Regions from separate parts of the Pararhizobium capsulatum DSM 1112 genome, predicted to be linked through region 4. Evidence: predicted binding sites of a transcription regulator. Region 4 holds the regulator's gene; each other region holds the start of a gene.

Region 1 (4,354 bases), on a different contig from region 4:
TGCCCACCTAGCCCAGGTCGCCGAGTTTCGGACGGTGGCGGCCGACGCTCTTTGGCTCAGCCCGCAATACAAGCGCGACACGCTTTCCATGCATTTCACCTGGGTCCGCGATCAGGTCGCAGTTGAGACTGCCGTTCGCCTTATCGAAGACGCGCTAGCGCCCTTCGATGCCCTGCCACACTGGGGCAAGGTGTTTTCGCGCACGCCGATGGGCGGCCGCTATCCCATGATCGCGCGCTTCAAACAGCTCCGTGAGCGGCTGGACCCGAGCGGAAAATTCTCCAATCCGTGGCTCGAAGACGTTGTTTTCAGCTAGAAGCCACGCAGGCCGGGAGACGTCATGCCCTGGAGGATGTCTTTTCGGAACAACCGGTCCCCACTTTTCCCTGACAAATTCTAGGCTGAGTGAACCGGGGTTTCGCTCAGTTCGCAGACCGCGGTGCCAATCGTCATCGTATTGCCTCGCCAGTCGATGGTTCCGCCAATCCAGCTGCGGACCCAGATCAAGGGCATCATCACATCCCTGACGATCATGGCGGGCAGGGACCATCGGGAAAGCCGCCAGCCCTTTGCCGCAGCAAGCGCCATTTCCGGCAGGTAGATGGAGGCGGCAATCAGGAGAACCATCGCCGGGAGACCGATGTCTGCCGAAGCAGCGGCGAGAAGCCCGAGAAGCAAAGGCGGAAAGGCGCCTAGAACGATTTCCGGGGTGAACAAGCCTGGAAACGTCACGCGCCGAAGCCGCGCCCAGCGGCACTGACGCGACCACACGTCATGCATGCTGCGCCGGCCGAGGGGCTGGTCGAACGGGCAGGATACCAGATGGACGCTCCGGCCAGTCCGGCGCACCAGCTTGGTTGCCGCTGCATCCTCGGCAATCTCGGCGTTGAGCGCCTGAATGCCGCCGTTTGCGTCCAGCATCGGCTTGTACCAAAGCATGCTCTTGCCCTGGGCGAAGCCGAAACCGATCGCTTCGCCGGCATATTGCCATCGCGCCTGCTGGGTATTGAGGAACATACACTCGACTTCAGCCCAGAAACCATCCGGACGCGAGCCGATGGGCGTGGAGCAGACCACGCCCGTATTCTTCCGCCAGCCCGCAAGCAGGTGCTGGACATAATCCGCAGGCATGAGCACATTGGAATCGGCAAGGACGACCCAGTCATGGCGCGCCGCCCGCCAGCCCTTGACGCAATTGTTGAGCTTCGGATTGGCGCTGATCCGATCGTCTCCGGTAAGGATATGCACCTCCACGAGAGGATGCGCGGCGATCATCTTGCGGATATCCCTGAGAACCGGATCATCGACATCCGCAACACAGAAGATCAGTTCATAGTCGGGCCAGTTCAGCTGGAAAGCGGCCTGCAGCGTTTCCGTCGTGAAGTTTTCGATCCCGCGCATCGGCACGACGATCGAGACTGGCGGGTTACCGGAGATGATCGGCGAAGGCGCATGCTTCGATGTCATTCGCCGGCCGGCGACCACGACGCTCGCCAGGTTGAGAGCCACGAGAAATCCTGTAGCAAGGCTGAGTGCCATCTCCATGCGCAATTACTCCAGTCAGGCGCCAATTGCGCCGATTCAGCGCAACAGGCAGCGTTCATCCTGTCCGAGAGACACCATTGTCACATGACATCGCGATGACACGAGGGTGGCGCGTGATCGACACGTTCATCTTTTGCAAGGCTTTTTCCAAGGACGTTTCGACGCGGAGAGCCTGGACCCCGTTCATTTCGCGAATTTTCGCGCACCAGCGACGCAAAGGATGACAGCCACCGTCACGGCCAGCATCGACCAGCTTACGGACTCGTGCAGCAAGGTTGCCGCCAGCGCCAGACCGAAGAAGGGCTGCAGCAATTGCAGTTGCCCGACGGCGGCAATGCCGCCCTGGGCAAGCCCACGATACCAGAAGATGAAACCGATCAGCATGCTGAAGCACGAGACATAGGCCAATCCGATCAGCGCAGGCGTCTCGATCTCCGCGAAGCTGGGGGGCATCGTGTAAAGCGACACAGCAATCGTCAGCGGCAACGACAGGACAAGCGCCCAGGAAATGACCTGCCAACCGCCAAGCGTCCGCGACAACCGGCCGCCCTCGGCATAACCGAGACCGCAGACAACGACAGCCGCCAGCATCAGCATGTCGCCAACAGGCGACGTCGAAATCCCCTGCGTCACGGCAAAGCCAGCAACCAGAACACTGCCGAGCGCAGAAAAGAACCAGAAGGCCGGCTTTGGCCTTTCACCTCCGCGAAGAACGCCAAACAGCGCTGTTGCAAGCGGCAGGAGGCCAATAAAAACGATCGAATGGGCTGATGTCACGTGTTGCAGCGCCAGCGCCGTGAGGAGCGGAAATCCGACGACCACGCCACCTGCGATGACGGCCAAAGACAGGAAATCGCGGCCTTGAGGACGCTTTTCCCGAAAAACGACCAGCAATGCCAGAGCAAGAATGCCGGCGGTGGCGGCGCGCGCGACGGTCAGGAATACGGGATCGAACTGCATGACCGCAACACGGGTCGCAGGCAGCGAGCCGCTGAAGATCACCACACCAACCAAGCCATTCAACAGTCCAGACGTTGTTTTATCCATCATCACATCTTCCTCATGCTTTGCGCCGTTATCTCCGAAGATGGATGGTGGGGCCAGCGACACTCTGATACAGTTTCGTCAAACTGTTATGGATGTGGAAGCAGTACAGATGACCGGGGAAAAGACAGGCGGCGCGACGCGGGTGGTCATGGTGATGGCCACGATCAGGCAAAGGATCGCGGGGCGTAGCCTCACGCCCGGCGCCAAGCTGCCCTCGGTACGCAGCCTCGCCGCAGCGCTGAAAGTGTCGACGTCGACAGTGGTCGACGCCTATGAGCGGCTTGTCGGCGAAGGCGCCATCCTGTCCAGGCCCGGATCCGGCTTCTATGTGGCAGGCCAGGCCGCACCCTTTTCGCTCGTTGAAGCTGGTCCCCAGCTGGATCGGGTCGTCGATCCTTTCTGGGTTTCCCGCCAATCCCTGGAGACGAGCGACGACATCCTGAAACCCGGCTGCGGCTGGCTTCCCTCGGGCTGGCTACCGCAGCAAAGCATGCGTCGCGCCCTTCGGACCATGTCGCGGGCGGAAGGACCGGTCCTGGCCGACTACAGTTCACCGCTCGGCCTGCCGTCACTGAGGCAGCTCATTGCGCGGCGCATGGCCGAACGGGGCATGGAAGCGTTTCCCGATCAGATCATGCTGACGGAATCGGGCACGCAAGCGATCGACCTCATCTGCCGGTTGCTTCTCGAAGCAGGCGACACAGTTCTCATCGACGATCCCTGCTACTTCAATTTTCATGCCCTGCTCCGCGCCCACAGGGCAAAAATCGTCAGCGTGCCTTACACGCCTTCCGGACCCGATATCGAGGTTCTCGCCCGCGTGCTCGCCGACCATCGCCCGCGCCTCTACATCACGAATTCTGCGATCCACAATCCAACGGGGGCGACGCTCTCACCGGTCGTGGCGCACCGCGTCCTGAAACTTGCTGATCAATTCGACCTGACGATCGTCGAGGACGATATCTTCGCGGATTTCGAACATGTGCCAGCTCCGCGCCTTGCCGCCTTCGACGGATTGACGCGGGTCATCCATATCGGCAGCTTTTCGAAAACCCTGTCGGCCTCCGCACGCTGCGGCTTCGTCGCGGCACGGCCGGAATGGATCGATGGGCTGACCGATCTCAAGATAGCAACCTCCTTCGCAGGCGGGCGTCTAAGCTCCGAACTGGTTCTGGCGACCTTGAGCGACGGCAGTTACCGCAAGCATGTGGAAGCGTTGCGCCATAGTCTTGCCCAGGCGATGGCGACGGTTTCGACCCGGTTGAAAGCTCTCGGAATAATTCCCTGGCTTGAACCCCAGGCCGGTATTTTCCTCTGGTGCAGGTTGCCGGACGATATCGACGCCGCCGATGTCGCGCGTATTGCCCTGGAAAGAAACATCGTGCTGGCCCCAGGAAACGTCTTCAGCCTCTCCCAATCAGCCAGCAGCTTCATGCGCTTCAACGTTTCGCAAACGCTGGATCCGCATGTGTTCGACGTGCTGGGTGACGCACTGGACACGGTGCGCAAGCCTGATTTTTCCCAATCGGGTACGCGAGAGGAATTTGCTGCAGCGGGTCGCGGGTAAACCGAACCTAACACAATGTATCTGCGTTTCATTCCGTGCCACACTGACCGGAGGCACAGCTTTGTCTGTCGCCATCGGGGAGCATTATGGCCAAGAATACGCAACACTGGCTTCGAAAAGAAGGTTCCTCCTCGACGAAAGCGAGCTTTCCCGAACTGTTCTTTGATCTGGTCTTCGTCTTCGCCCTGATCCAGC
Region 2 (4,354 bases), 120 kb from region 4:
TCCGGGCTGCTATCGACAATCCACGACGCGCTTGGCGACATTGCGCTCGTACGCGAGCCCGCTGGCAAGATCGTCGAGGCCAATGGCGTGTTCCGTCGCGTGACGGGGCAATCTCGCCCGGAAGGCATGACCTGCGAGGCGCTCGGGATCGAATTCGAACCAATGCCCGAACCACATCACTACCGGGTGCGGATCGCGACGGTCATCGGCCTGCGCGTCTTCGACTGGCATGATGTCATGGCCCGCCAGTCGGGCAGCGGCATGTTGATGATGCACAGCATTGCCCGCGATATCACCGAAGAAAGCCGGGTGGCGCGCGAGAGCGACGACGCCCGCCGACGCGCGGAAAATGCCAGCCAGGCGAAATCGCGGCTGCTTGCGACTGTCAGCCATGAAATCCGCACGCCCCTGTCCGGCATTCTCGGCGTCACCCACCTGATCAGCCAGACGCGCCTGACCGGCGAACAGAAGAACTACCTTGCCGGCATGCGCCAGTCGGGCCACGCACTCGTCCAGCTTGTCGATGACCTGCTTGACTTCTCCTCTATCGAGGCAGGCCGCTTCCAGCTCCGTCCATCGCAGGAAGCGGTGCGCCACACCATCGAAAGCGTGGTGGAGATGCTGTCGAGCCGCGCCCATGAGAAGGGCATCGAGATCGGCGCAACCATCAGCGCCAGTGTGCCGGGACTGCTTGAGTTCGATGCCGCCCGGCTTCGGCAAGTTCTGTTCAACGTCATCGGCAATGCCGTGAAATTCACCCACACGGGCGGCGTCTTCGTCAGCGCCGATCTGGTCGGCAGCACGCTTCTTGTTCGTGTTGAGGATACCGGTCCGGGCATGAACCGCGAAGAGCAGGCGCGTGTTTTCGACGAGTTCGAGCAGGCGGGTGATAATCTCCAACGCAGCGGCGGTTCAGGCCTCGGGCTTGCGATCTCACGGCGGATCATCGAGCAATTCGGCGGCAGCCTGACGCTCTCCAGCGAGCCGGGCAGGGGAACCACGTTCGATATCCGCTTTCCGGTCAATGCCTGCGAGCGGCCGGCCTCGGCCCACGGCCGCAAGGGCACGCTGGAGGGATCGCGCGTTCTGGTCATGGCGCCAGGCGGACCTGCATCCCGCGCCCTCTTCGAAACCGTGACGACGCTTGGCGGGCATTGCGTGCGTGCCGAAACCTTCGGCGATGCGCAGATACATGCGGGGTGGGCGGCATCCGGCCAGGCATCGCTCACCGATATCATCGTCGATCATCGCCATGCCGCGCAGTTCCGCCGGTTGTTGGCCGATCTTCCCGGTCTGGCGCAGCTCAATCTCCGGCGCATCTACCTCGTCAATCCGGAAGAGCGCAACGGTCGTCCGATGAACCAGATCGATGGCTATCAGGCATGGCTGATCCGGCCCCTGCGCGAGCGGTCGCTTGTCGAGGTTTTGAGGGGACGGATGAAGGGTATGGAAGTGCGCGACGCGATCAACGACAACAGGCCGATGCTGCGCGAAGTGCCAACCCTGCGCATCGAACCCGCGCGCCAGGGGGTGCTTCTTGCTGAAGACGATCCGGTCAATGCGCTGATCATACGCTCGATTCTTGAAAAGGCCGGACATACCGTCCGGCCGGTGGGGGATTTCGGGGCGCTTGCGACGGTGCTCTTCGATGCGCCGGCATCCGAGCGCATGATGCCGGAACTGATCGTTACCGATCTGAACATGCCCGGCGGCACGGGTCTCGACATGCTCGAGCGCTTGCGCCAGGAAGAGCGAACGGGGTACCGCCGTGGCTCTATCCCGGTGATCGTATTGACATCGGACACGAGCGACGAAACCCGGGAAACCCTGATCGCGGCAGGCGCCAGCGCCGTGCTTCCAAAGCCGGTGGAACCGGCGCGGTTGACGGCAGAAATAGAGCGTCTGCTCAGATGATGAAACGTCATCCCCAGACGGTTTTCCTGCGCTCGCCATGTCACTATGCTGTCGCAGAAACATGGTTTAAGCCGGGCAGAACGAAGTGATCAGGATCAGCGGAAATGACGATAGAAATCTTGGATCGGACCGGCTTGATTGAGCAGCCGCAGTTGCGCGTCCGGACTTCTGTGGCTCCTGCTGGAGACATCCTTGGCCGGATCGGCACGCTGGAAACCCGGCTTGCGCGTTCCAACTCCGAGATCGATGCCGCACAGGCCGTTCGCTACCGCGTCTTCGTCGAAGAGATGAAGGCAAAGCCGACGCCGGATGCTGCGCGCCGAAAGCGCGATATCGACGCATGGGATGTCGTCTGCGACCATCTGCTGGTGCTTGACACCGCCATCGAAGGCGATGCCGAAGAACAGATCGTCGGCACCTACCGCATTCTGCGCCAGGACGTTGCACGTCGCACCGGGGGCTTTTATTCGGCCTCGGAATTCGAGATCGAGTCACTCCTCGACCGCCATCCTGGCAAGAGTTTCATGGAGCTTGGCCGCTCCTGCGTCCTGCCCGACTATCGCACCAAACGGACGGTCGAGCTGCTCTGGCAGGGCAATTGGGCCTATGCGTTGAAGCACGGCGTCGATGCGATGTTCGGCTGTGGTTCCTTCCCCGGCAATATTCCGGAAGTGCATGCGCTGGCGCTGTCCTTCCTTCATCACACCGTTGCTGTCAGTGGCGAGTGGCAGGTTTCCGCCCGCCCGGAGCTGTTTCGAACAATGGACCTGATGCCGGCGGAAGCGATCAATACGCGCAAGGCGCTGTCTGCCCTGCCGCCGCTCATCAAGGGTTACATGCGCCTCGGTGCGATGGTCGGCGAGGGCGCTGTCGTCGACCACGCCTTCAAGACGACCGATGTGCTGATCGTCCTGCCGATCAACAACATTTCCGGCCGGTACCTCAACTACTATGGCGCGGATGCAACACGTTTCGCCAGTTAAAATGCTGCAATGCAAAATAGATTGACGCGCTGCAATATATTTGATTTCATCTCAGTGTGACTAGCAGCTTTTGATCATCATTTGGTATTGAGTGGCGTGTATTGTGGGACATTATGTCCTGAAGTATTTGATCAAGGTCGGCATTTCGCATGAAAAAGCCCGCCCGGGAAACCGGAGCGGGCTTTTTTCGTTTCAGCGCCGCCAGATTTTACATCCCGGCATTATGGGCGGCCAGTGCCGCCATGTTGACGATATCCGAATCCTTGGCCGCCATCGAGACGATCTGCACCGACTTGTCGAGGCCGACAAGCAGCGGGCCTATCACGGTCGAGCCACCGAGTTCCTGCAGCATCTTGGTGGAGATCGAAGCCGAGTGGAAAGCCGGCATGACCAGCACGTTTGCTGTGCCTGACAGGCGGCAGAAGGGGTATTGCTCCATGACCTGGGCATTGAGCGCAACGTCGGCTCCCATTTCCCCGTCATACTCAAAATCCACGCGGCGCTTGTCGAGGATATCGACGGCCTCGCGTACCCGCTCCGAGCGTTCACCGGAAGGATGGCCGAAGGTCGAATAGGCAAGCATCGCCACGCGCGGAAAATAGCCGAGACGGCGGGCAAGGCCTGCGGCTTCCTCGGCGATATCGGCAAGTTCCTGCGCGGTGGGCATGTCGTGCACCGCCGTATCGGCAACAAGCACCGTGCGGCCGCGGCAGAGCGCCAGCGACACGCCGATCACCCGGTGGCCGGGTTTCGGATCGATGCAGCGACGCACGTCATCGAGCGCGGTGGAATAGTTGCGGGTGATGCCCGTCACCATGCCATCGGCATCGCCCATCGCCACCATGCAGGCGGCAAAATGGTTGCGGTCGTTGTTGATCAGGCGCTGGGCATCGCGGAAGAGATAGCCCTTCCGCTGCAGGCGGGCATAGAGATAGTCGGTATAGGCGCCGGTGCGCTTGGAAAGGCGGGCGTTGACCAGCTCGATGCCGGGCCGGTCGAGGTCGATACCCTCGCGCTCGGCTATTTCGCGCATCCGGTCCTCGCGGCCGAGCAGAAGGGCGGTGCCGAGATCCTGGTTGGCATAGGCGAGCGCCGAGCGCATCATCCTGACTTCTTCGCCTTCGGCAAAGACGATGCGCTTCGGCTGGCGGCGGACGCGCTCGTAGATGCGCTGCAGGGTGGAGGCGATCGGGTCGCGCCGCGCCGACAGCTGGCGGCCATAGGCGGCAAGATCCGGGATCGGCTTGCGGGCAACGCCACTTTCCATCGCCGCCTTGGCGACAGCGACCGGAATGGCCGAGATCAGGCGGGGATCGAAGGGCACGGGAATGATGTATTGCGGACCGAAACGGGGCCGGTTGCCCTGATAGGCAGCGGCGACATCATCCGGCACGTCTTCCTTGGCAAGGCTCGCCAGCGCCTGGGCGGCCGCAATTTTCATCGCCTCGTTGATGGTG
Region 3 (4,354 bases), 1.1 Mb from region 4:
TGCAGGAGTTCCGGCTCGGCACCGGTATCCTTGTAGACGCCGACGACGGACGCACGTTCAGCCAGGACGAAGAACAGCTTGTCTTCCCCGAAGGTCGCAGCTTCGAGACCTTCCGGCTCGATGCCCTTGGAATTACGCTTGTCCGGATAGTGGCCAAGCTTGGCGACCGCATGCTCGAAGCTGGAACCCGATTCGAACAGAACCTTGCCGGCCTTGTCGAAGATTGTGAAACCGCGCGAGCCGCCTTCGTAGTCGCCTTCGTTGGCGATGACAATGCGGTCGTCATCGAGCCACTTGACGGCATCGGGTTCGCGCTTGACGCCGGCAACATCATCGGTGAACGACAGCGCGCCGTCCTTCTGGGTGTCTATGCCCGTCAGGTCGGCGGTGCCGGCGGAGAAGTGTCCGGTCACCGTTGCCGTGTTGCCGTCGATGATGACGATGTGGTTGTTTTCCTGAAGCGTCAGGGCGATCTCGTTCTTGCTATTGAAGGCAACGAATTCCGGCTCCGGGTCATCGCCTGCAACTTCGGCAAGGCCGGTCAGGGTGACATGCTTCAGCGTGCCGCAATCAGGCAGGCCATCCTTCAGCGAAACGATGACAAGGTCACCGGCCGGCATCTGCGGGATCTGGCCGTCATTGACGTCTTCATCACGCTCGTTCTCGATGGCGATGGCGGCAAGTGTCTTGTCCTTGCTGATCGCAACGGAATCCGGCTGCCCGCCGAGATCGCACTTCACATCGATATTCTTGCTGGCGAGGTCGACTGCGGCGAGGAAGCCCGACGGCTTGGTGAAGCTCTCTCGGGTGTTGACGGCAGCCAGAACCTTGCCCCCGACAGCTGCGACCGAGGTGGGCTCGCCTTCGAACGAAACGATTCCGCCGGCCTTAGGAGCCTTGGCGTCAGTGATGTCGATGAAGCCGATCGCCTTCAGGGGGCTGTCGGAATAAACGAGCGTGTTGCCATCTTCGCTGGCTGTAATGATTTCGGAAGACGTCGGCGTCTTCCTGTCGGTTTCGGCCGGCAGACTGTCAGCAACAGCAAAGGAAGCAACACGGTTGAATACGGGCTCGGCGACAGCAATCGCCGATGTCGATGCGGCGAGCACGGCGGCAAGCGCTGCGGTGATAGAAAGTGTCTTCATTGGAATCCCTCTCCGGTTCTCGAACACGGCAGGGTTTTGCGATTTCACTGTAACAGGGGCATGACAGCGCAAACAAAAAAGAGGCCCGGGAAACCCGGACCTCCAATCAACCTGCTATCGAACCGTCGGCACGAGACCGCGGCGCTGCAGATGAAACATGAAGCTTAGTTCACGGCGTCCTTCAGACCCTTGCCGGCAGAGAACTTCGGCACATTGCGTGCCGGAATGTCCACTTCTGCGCCGGTCGACGGGTTGCGACCCTTGGATGCTTCGCGGCGGCTAACCGAAAAGTTGCCGAAGCCGACGAGGCGAATGTCGCCACCGTTCTTCAGTTCTGCCTGGATAACGTCGAAGAGTGCATCCACTGCAGAGGACGCGTCCGTCTTCGAAAGTCCGGCCTTCTCAGCAACGGCCGACACGAGCTCATTCTTGTTCATGTTTCCACCCCTTTCATACTGGTTCGAAACGACTCAATTTCAAGCCGGGAGAGCTTGATCGCTGCCCCGCCTTGGCAATCCCAATCGCCCCGAACGCCTAGGAATGCAAGGCTTTGCGAGCAGTTTTACAAAAAAAGACCGGCAAAAATGCCGGTCTTCCACGTTTTATCGATTTTGAGGGGTTCCGGCCCCCGAAAGAAGGCCGGAAAAAGGCACTTAATGGGCCACCGTCAAGCCCGCTTCGTCGACCGAATCTGGCCTCGCGATCGGCTGTGCCTGCTTGGCCGGATCCCATTCGATGGCCACCGGCATGCGCAGAAGTGCATGCTGGAGAACCTCCCCGACCAGCGAGACCGGAATGATCTCCATGTTGTTCTTCACGTTGTCCGGGATGTCCGCCAGGTCCTTGGCGTTTTCTTCCGGGATCAGCACCTTCTTGATGCCGCCGCGAAGAGCCGCAAGCAGCTTCTCCTTCAGGCCACCGATCGGCAGCACGCGACCACGAAGCGTGATCTCGCCGGTCATCGCCACGTCCTTGTTGACCGGAATGCCGGTCATGATCGAGACGATGGCTGTCGCCATGGCAACACCGGCAGACGGACCATCCTTCGGTGTCGCACCTTCCGGCACGTGCACGTGGATGTCGCTGGTGTCGAAGCGCGGGGGCTCGATGCCGAAGTCGATCGCACGCGAGCGGACATAGGAGGCCGCCGCCGAAATCGATTCCTTCATCACGTCCTTCAGGTTGCCCGTGACGGTCATGCGGCCCTTGCCGGGCATCATGACGCCTTCGATCGTCAGCAGCTCGCCGCCGACTTCCGTCCAGGCAAGACCGGTGACCACGCCGACCTGGTCGGTGCGCTCGGCCTCGCCGTGGCGATAGCGCGGAACACCGAGGTAGTCATTGATGTTTTCCGCAGTGACTTCGACCTTCTTGGTCTTGCCCTTGAGGATCTCGGTCACGGCCTTGCGGGCGAGCTTCATCAGTTCGCGTTCGAAGCTGCGAACACCGGCTTCCCGTGTGTAGGTCTGGATCACCGCGGTCAAAGCACCGTCGGTGACCGAGAACTCCTTGGGCTGCAGGGCGTGATCGGCGATCGCCTTCGGCAGCAGATGCCGCTTTGCGATTTCCAGCTTTTCCTCTTCGGTATAGCCGGCGATGCGGATCACTTCCATGCGGTCCATCAGGGGCGCTGGAATGTTCAGCGTGTTGGCCGTGGTGATGAACATCACGTTGGACAGGTCGTATTCGACTTCAAGATAGTGGTCCATGAACGTCGAGTTCTGTTCCGGATCCAGCACCTCCAAGAGAGCCGATGACGGATCGCCGCGGAAGTCCTGGCCCATCTTGTCGATTTCATCGAGCAGGAAGAGCGGGTTGGACTTCTTCGCCTTCTTCATCGACTGGATGACCTTGCCGGGCATCGAGCCGATATAGGTGCGGCGGTGACCGCGGATTTCAGCTTCGTCACGAACCCCACCGAGCGCCATGCGCACGTACTCGCGGCCGGTCGCCTTGGCGATCGACTTGGCGAGCGAGGTCTTGCCGACGCCCGGAGGACCGACGAGGCACAGGATCGGGCCCTTGATCTTCTGCGAACGGGCCTGGACCGCGAGATACTCGACGATGCGCTCCTTGACCTTGTCCAGACCGAAGTGATCGATTTCCAGCACCTTCTCGGCGTTGTTGAGATCGGTCTTGATCTTGGACTTCTTGTTCCACGGAATGCCGAGCAGCCAATCCAGATAATTGCGCACGACAGTGGCTTCCGCCGACATCGGGCTCATCTGGCGCAGCTTCTTCATTTCGGCTTCCGCCTTTTCGCGGGCCTCCTTGGAGAGCTTGGTCTTGGAGATGCGCTCTTCCAGCTCGGCCATCTCGTCGCGGCCTTCCTCGCCGTCGCCAAGCTCCTTCTGGATCGCCTTCATCTGTTCGTTCAAGTAGTACTCGCGCTGGGTCTTCTCCATCTGGCGCTTGACGCGCGAGCGGATACGCTTTTCGACCTGCAGAACCGAAATCTCGCCTTCCATGAAGCCGAGAGCCTTTTCAAGGCGCAGCTTCACGCTCGTCGTCTCAAGCATTTCCTGCTTCTCGACGATCTTGATGGAGAGATGCGAGGCGACGGTATCAGCGAGCTTCGAGTAGTCCTCGATCTGGCTGGCGGCACCGACCACTTCGGGCGAGATCTTCTTGTTGAGCTTCACATAGCTTTCAAACTCGGAAACGACCGAGCGGCTGAGCGCTTCGATTTCAACCGGATCTTCCTCAGGCTCGTCAAGCGCATGCGCCATGGCCTCATAGAAATCCTCGCGGGCGGTATAACCGTCGATCTCGGCGCGCGAGCGGCCTTCGACCAGCACCTTGACGGTGCCATCGGGCAGCTTCAGCAATTGCAGCACGTTTGCGATGGTGCCGATCTGGTAGATCGCCGAAGGTTCGGGATCGTCGTCGCTCGCATTGATCTGGGTGGCAAGCATGATCTGCTTGTCGGTGCCCATGACCTCTTCAAGCGCGCGGATCGACTTTTCGCGACCGACAAAGAGCGGCACGATCATGTGCGGGAACACCACGATGTCGCGCAGCGGCAACACCGGATAGGTCGCGCTCTCAGTTGTCGGAGACGTTTTATTCGCCATGTCAGTTCCTTTCCGTCCCGTTTCCGGGCTCGTTACCCGGAGCGTTCAAGGTCGCTCCGCGTCAACATTTTTTCCACATGACAAGTGGAGAGTATGAAGCTCGTTTTCAACCCTTGCCGCAGTGCGGCGCGGGTG
Region 4 (4,354 bases):
GACGGCTGCCGCGTGACCGGCAAGATCACGCTCGACGAAGACGATATCTACGATCCGACGATCGACGTCGTGGAACTGCGTGCCCGCGTCGGCATGGTGTTCCAGAAGCCGAACCCGTTCCCCAAGTCGATCTATGAGAACGTCTCCTACGGCCCGCGTATCCACGGTCTCGCCCGCTCGAAGGCGGAGTTCGACCAGGTGGTCGAGCAGAGCCTGCAGAAAGCCGGCCTCTGGAACGAGGTGAAGGATCGCCTGCATGAGCCGGGCACCGGCCTCTCGGGTGGTCAGCAGCAGCGTCTGTGCATTGCACGCGCCGTTGCGGTCAGCCCGGAAGTAATCCTGATGGACGAGCCCTGCTCGGCTCTCGACCCTATCGCAACCGCAAAGGTCGAGGAACTGATCCACGAACTGCGCGCCAACTTCACGATCGTCATCGTCACGCACTCGATGCAGCAGGCAGCCCGCGTTTCGCAGCGCACCGCCATGTTCCACCTCGGCAATCTCGTCGAGGAGAACGATACCGACAAGATGTTCACCAACCCGGACGACCAGCGCACCCAGGACTACATCATGGGCCGTTTCGGCTGACGATGCGGTCTGCCGCCAGCCACTGGCCAAGCGGCGGACACCTGGAAACTGACCATGATCCGAAGGAACGACGATGAGCTCTACACATATTGTTTCCGTCTATGACGAAGACCTGAAATATCTTTCACGCCGGATTTCCGAGATGGGCGGCCTGGCCGAGCAGATGGTCGGCGATTCTGTCCGCGCCCTCGTCAACGCCGATCTCGCCCTTGCCCAAAAGGTCATCTCCGATGACGTCGTGCTGGACGAGGCAGAACGTCAGATCGGTGAAAAGGCGATCATCACCATCGCCAAGCGCCAGCCGATGGCGGCCGACCTGCGCGAAATCATGGGATCGATCCGCATCGCTGCCGATCTGGAACGCGTCGGCGACCTCGGCAAGAACACCGCCAAGCGCGTTATTGCCGTCGCCAACGCCAGCCTGCCGCGTCAGCTTGCCCGTGGCCTCGAGCACCTTGCCGAGCTTGCCCTGGTGCAGCTCAAGGAAGTGCTGGATGTCTATGCATCCCGCTCGCCGGAAAAGGCCAACAGCATCCGGGAACGCGACGGCGAGATCGACGCGATCTACACGTCGCTTTTTCGCGAACTCTTGACCTACATGATGGAAGATCCGCGCAACATCACGCCCTGCACGCATCTTCTTTTCTGCGCCAAGAACATCGAGCGTATCGGCGATCACGCAACCAACATCGCCGAGACCATCTATTACATGGCGACGGGCGCGCAGCCGGTTGGCGAACGGCCGAAGGACGACACGGCCAATACCGTGGGCGCAATCGGCAACTGACCGCGGCGGCGCGGCAAATGTTGAAAATGACCTAGATTGAACGCCGGACCAGGGAAGGTCCGGCGAGCGCTCTTCCTTTGCGAAAGCGCCCAAGGAGTTGATCATGCAGCCAAGAATTGCCGTTGTGGAAGATGAGGAAGCCCTCAGCGTTCTTCTCCGCTACAATCTGGAAGCCGAAGGTTTCGACGTCGATACCATCAATCGCGGCGACGAAGCCGAAATGCGCCTGCAGGAGCGCTTACCGGACCTGCTCATTCTCGACTGGATGCTGCCCGGCGTTTCCGGCATCGAGCTATGCCGTCGTCTGCGCCAGCGGGCCGAGACCGAGCGCCTACCCATCATCATGCTGACGGCGCGTGGCGAGGAAAGCGAGCGGGTACGTGGCCTTGCCACCGGCGCGGACGATTATGTGGTCAAGCCTTTCTCGACGCCGGAGCTGATGGCGCGGGTCAAGGCGATGCTGCGCCGTGCAAGGCCGGAGGTACTTTCCACGCTCCTCAAATGCGGCGATATCGAGCTTGACCGCGAAACGCACCGGGTTCACCGCAAGACCCGCGAAGTCCGCCTCGGCCCGACAGAATTCCGCCTTCTGGAATTCTTCATGGCCTCTCCCGGCCGTGTTTTCTCGCGCTCGCAGCTGCTGGACGGGGTGTGGGGCCACGACATCTACGTGGATGAACGCACCGTTGACGTCCATGTCGGTCGTCTGCGCAAGGCGTTGAACTTTTCGAACATGCAGGACGTCATCCGCACGGTGCGCGGCGCCGGCTATTCCCTGGAAAGCTGACTATCCTGCCTCGGCAATCGCGGGGCCAGCAAAGGTCTCGCGATAGGCTGTCGGTGTTGTCGCATAGTGTCGCCGAAAATGATGGCGCAAGGTGGCAGCGGCACCAAAACCCGCCAGCTCGGCGATCCTGTCGATCGGGGTCGCGGAATTTTCCAATAGGTCGCGTGCCCGCGTCAGGCGCTCCAGCAGAACCCATTGCGCCGGCGTCGTTCCCGTCGCCGCCTCGAAGCGCCGAAGGAAGGTGCGAGTGCTCATGCCGGAGATATTCGCAAGCGACGCGACGCTGTGATCGGCACCGAGATTGTTGCGGATATGATCGAGAAGCGGTCCCAGGCGCGCGCTTTCGTGAGGTAACGGCACAGCACGCTCGATATACTGCGCCTGTCCACCATCCCTGTGCGGCGGGACGACAAGACGTCGGGCCACCATATTGGCCGCGACCATTCCGTAGTCACGACGAATGAGGTGCAGGCAGAGATCGATGCCGGCAGCGCTCCCGGCTGAAGTCAGGACCGTGCCTTCATCGACGTAGAGAACATCAGGCTGCACGTGAATATCCGGATAACGCTGTTTCAGCGCATCCGTATAACGCCAGTGGGTTGTGGCACGTCGCCCCGCCAGCAGGCCTGCCGCCGCCAGCGCGAAGACGCCCGAGCAGATCGAGAGAATGCGCGCTCCACGTCCATGCGCCGCCGCCAAGGCTTCGCACAGCGCATCCGGCACGGGCGCATCGACGCCGCGCCAGCCGGGCACGATGATTGTCCCGGCTTCCGCCAGCAAATCGAGACCGCCGTCGGCGACAATGCGCACACCACCGGCCGCTCGCATCTCGCCGGGATCGACCCCGGCCACGGCAAAGCGATACCAGTCCGCCCCCATTTCCGGCCGCGGAAGCCCAAAAGCCTCGACCGCAACACCGAATTCGAAGGTGCAGAGACCATCGTAGGCGAGTGCTACGACGAGCGGGCTTGGCGGTTTCGGGTGTCGGTTCAAATCTGGCATGATCTTCACACTATATGGCAAAACTGCCATCTGCCAATCCCACGGACGCCGGCGTATCCAGATGATGACAGCAACCAAGGAGACAATCATGAGCTTCGTCACCGAAATACCGCCCGCATCCGCGGAGGTTACCATCGCTCATTTCCTGCAGAGACTTTCCGTCGAGACCGATTGCGCCGACGTATCCGCCGTTCTTCGCACCGGCGAGCCGGATTTCGCGCTTCTTCACTCCGTCGGGTCCCCGGAAGCCTATGCCCGCCGCCACGTACCCGGCGCGCTCCACCTGCCCCATCGCGAGATCAGCGCCGGGCGCATGGCAGCGTGGCCAATGGAAACGATCTTCGTCGTCTATTGCGCCGGTCCCCATTGCAACGGCGCCGATCAAGCAGCTCTCAAGCTGGCGCGGCTCGGCCGGCCTGTTAAGATCATGATTGGCGGCATCACCGGCTGGGCCGACGAAGGTCTTCCCTTCGCAGCAGGGTCTGAGCCCGGCGACATCAACGCGCTTCCCATCGCAGCGGAGTAGAAAATGACAAACAATGACCTGGAAATCCGACCTTTCGAGCATCGGGATGTGGAGGAGGTGCTCGATCTGATGCGCAGCCTCGCAGTCTTCGAAGGATATATTGACGATTTCCGGGTCACGGCGGCAGATGTTATCGAGCACGGTCTTGGCACCTCACCGCGCTTCGGCGTCTTCGTAGCAACCCTCGCCGACAAGGTTGTCGGCATCGCCGTCCACTACGAGATCCCCTGGACCTACGATCTCAAGCCGGTGGTGGTGTTAAAGGAACTTTTCGTTGCGGCAGAAGCAAGGGGCCTTGGCGCCGGAAAAGCCCTTTTCCAACGGCTGGCCGTCTATGCCGGGGAGATCGGGGCATCCAAAATCGCCTGGACCGTGCTTGATGGAAACGAGCCGCCATGCGCTTCTACGAACATCAGGGCGGCAAGCCCGATACGGTCTGGCGGCCGTGGCTTGTCAGGATGTCATGAAAATGAAAAAGCCGCCCAACCGGAAGGATGGGCGGCTTTTCGAATGAAATTCGTGGCTCAGCGGGCGCGACGACGCTCCGCCGAAGGCTGGTAGGCCAGCTTGGCATGGAATGTGCAATAGGGCGACGTATCCGGAGAGTCATTGCCACAGAAGTGGAATTCTTCCTTCATCGGATCGCCGATCGGCCACTTGCAGG

Evidence for each region. The regulator PhoB, encoded in region 4, activates phosphate uptake and scavenging genes when phosphate is short. The targets are predictions, from matches to a motif close to TGTCATNNANCTGTCAT.
Region 1: the regulator PhoB is predicted to act here: its motif matches at 1,630-1,646, upstream of QO002_RS24065 (ceramide glucosyltransferase).
Region 2: the regulator PhoB is predicted to act here: its motif matches at 1,953-1,969, upstream of olsB (l-ornithine N(alpha)-acyltransferase).
Region 3: the regulator PhoB is predicted to act here: its motif matches at 1,195-1,211, upstream of QO002_RS09995 (esterase-like activity of phytase family protein).

Annotation. Positions count from the first base shown of each region.
Region 1 covers NZ_JAUSVF010000002.1:800,898-805,251, forward strand. Annotated here, with positions in the region: gene QO002_RS24060 (D-arabinono-1,4-lactone oxidase) at 1-316, shown strand, start outside; gene QO002_RS24065 (ceramide glucosyltransferase) at 397-1,545, opposite strand; gene QO002_RS24070 (DMT family transporter) at 1,729-2,592, opposite strand; gene QO002_RS24075 (aminotransferase-like domain-containing protein) at 2,702-4,159, shown strand; gene QO002_RS24080 (low temperature requirement protein A) at 4,246-4,354, shown strand, end outside.
Region 2 covers NZ_JAUSVF010000001.1:895,290-899,643, forward strand. Annotated here, with positions in the region: gene QO002_RS04230 (hybrid sensor histidine kinase/response regulator) at 1-1,914, shown strand, start outside; gene olsB (l-ornithine N(alpha)-acyltransferase) at 2,019-2,897, shown strand; gene QO002_RS04240 (NADP-dependent malic enzyme) at 3,106-4,354, opposite strand, start outside.
Region 3 covers NZ_JAUSVF010000001.1:2,077,796-2,082,149, reverse strand. Annotated here, with positions in the region: gene QO002_RS09995 (esterase-like activity of phytase family protein) at 1-1,145, opposite strand, end outside; gene hbs (non-specific DNA-binding protein Hbs) at 1,310-1,582, opposite strand; gene lon (endopeptidase La) at 1,799-4,219, opposite strand.
Region 4 covers NZ_JAUSVF010000001.1:1,012,261-1,016,614, reverse strand. Annotated here, with positions in the region: gene pstB (phosphate ABC transporter ATP-binding protein PstB) at 1-588, shown strand, start outside; gene phoU (phosphate signaling complex protein PhoU) at 662-1,375, shown strand; gene phoB (phosphate regulon transcriptional regulator PhoB) at 1,479-2,162, shown strand; gene ftrA (transcriptional regulator FtrA) at 2,163-3,194, opposite strand; gene QO002_RS04785 (rhodanese-like domain-containing protein) at 3,253-3,690, shown strand; gene QO002_RS04780 (GNAT family N-acetyltransferase) at 3,694-4,251, shown strand; gene QO002_RS04775 (GcrA family cell cycle regulator) at 4,215-4,354, opposite strand, start outside.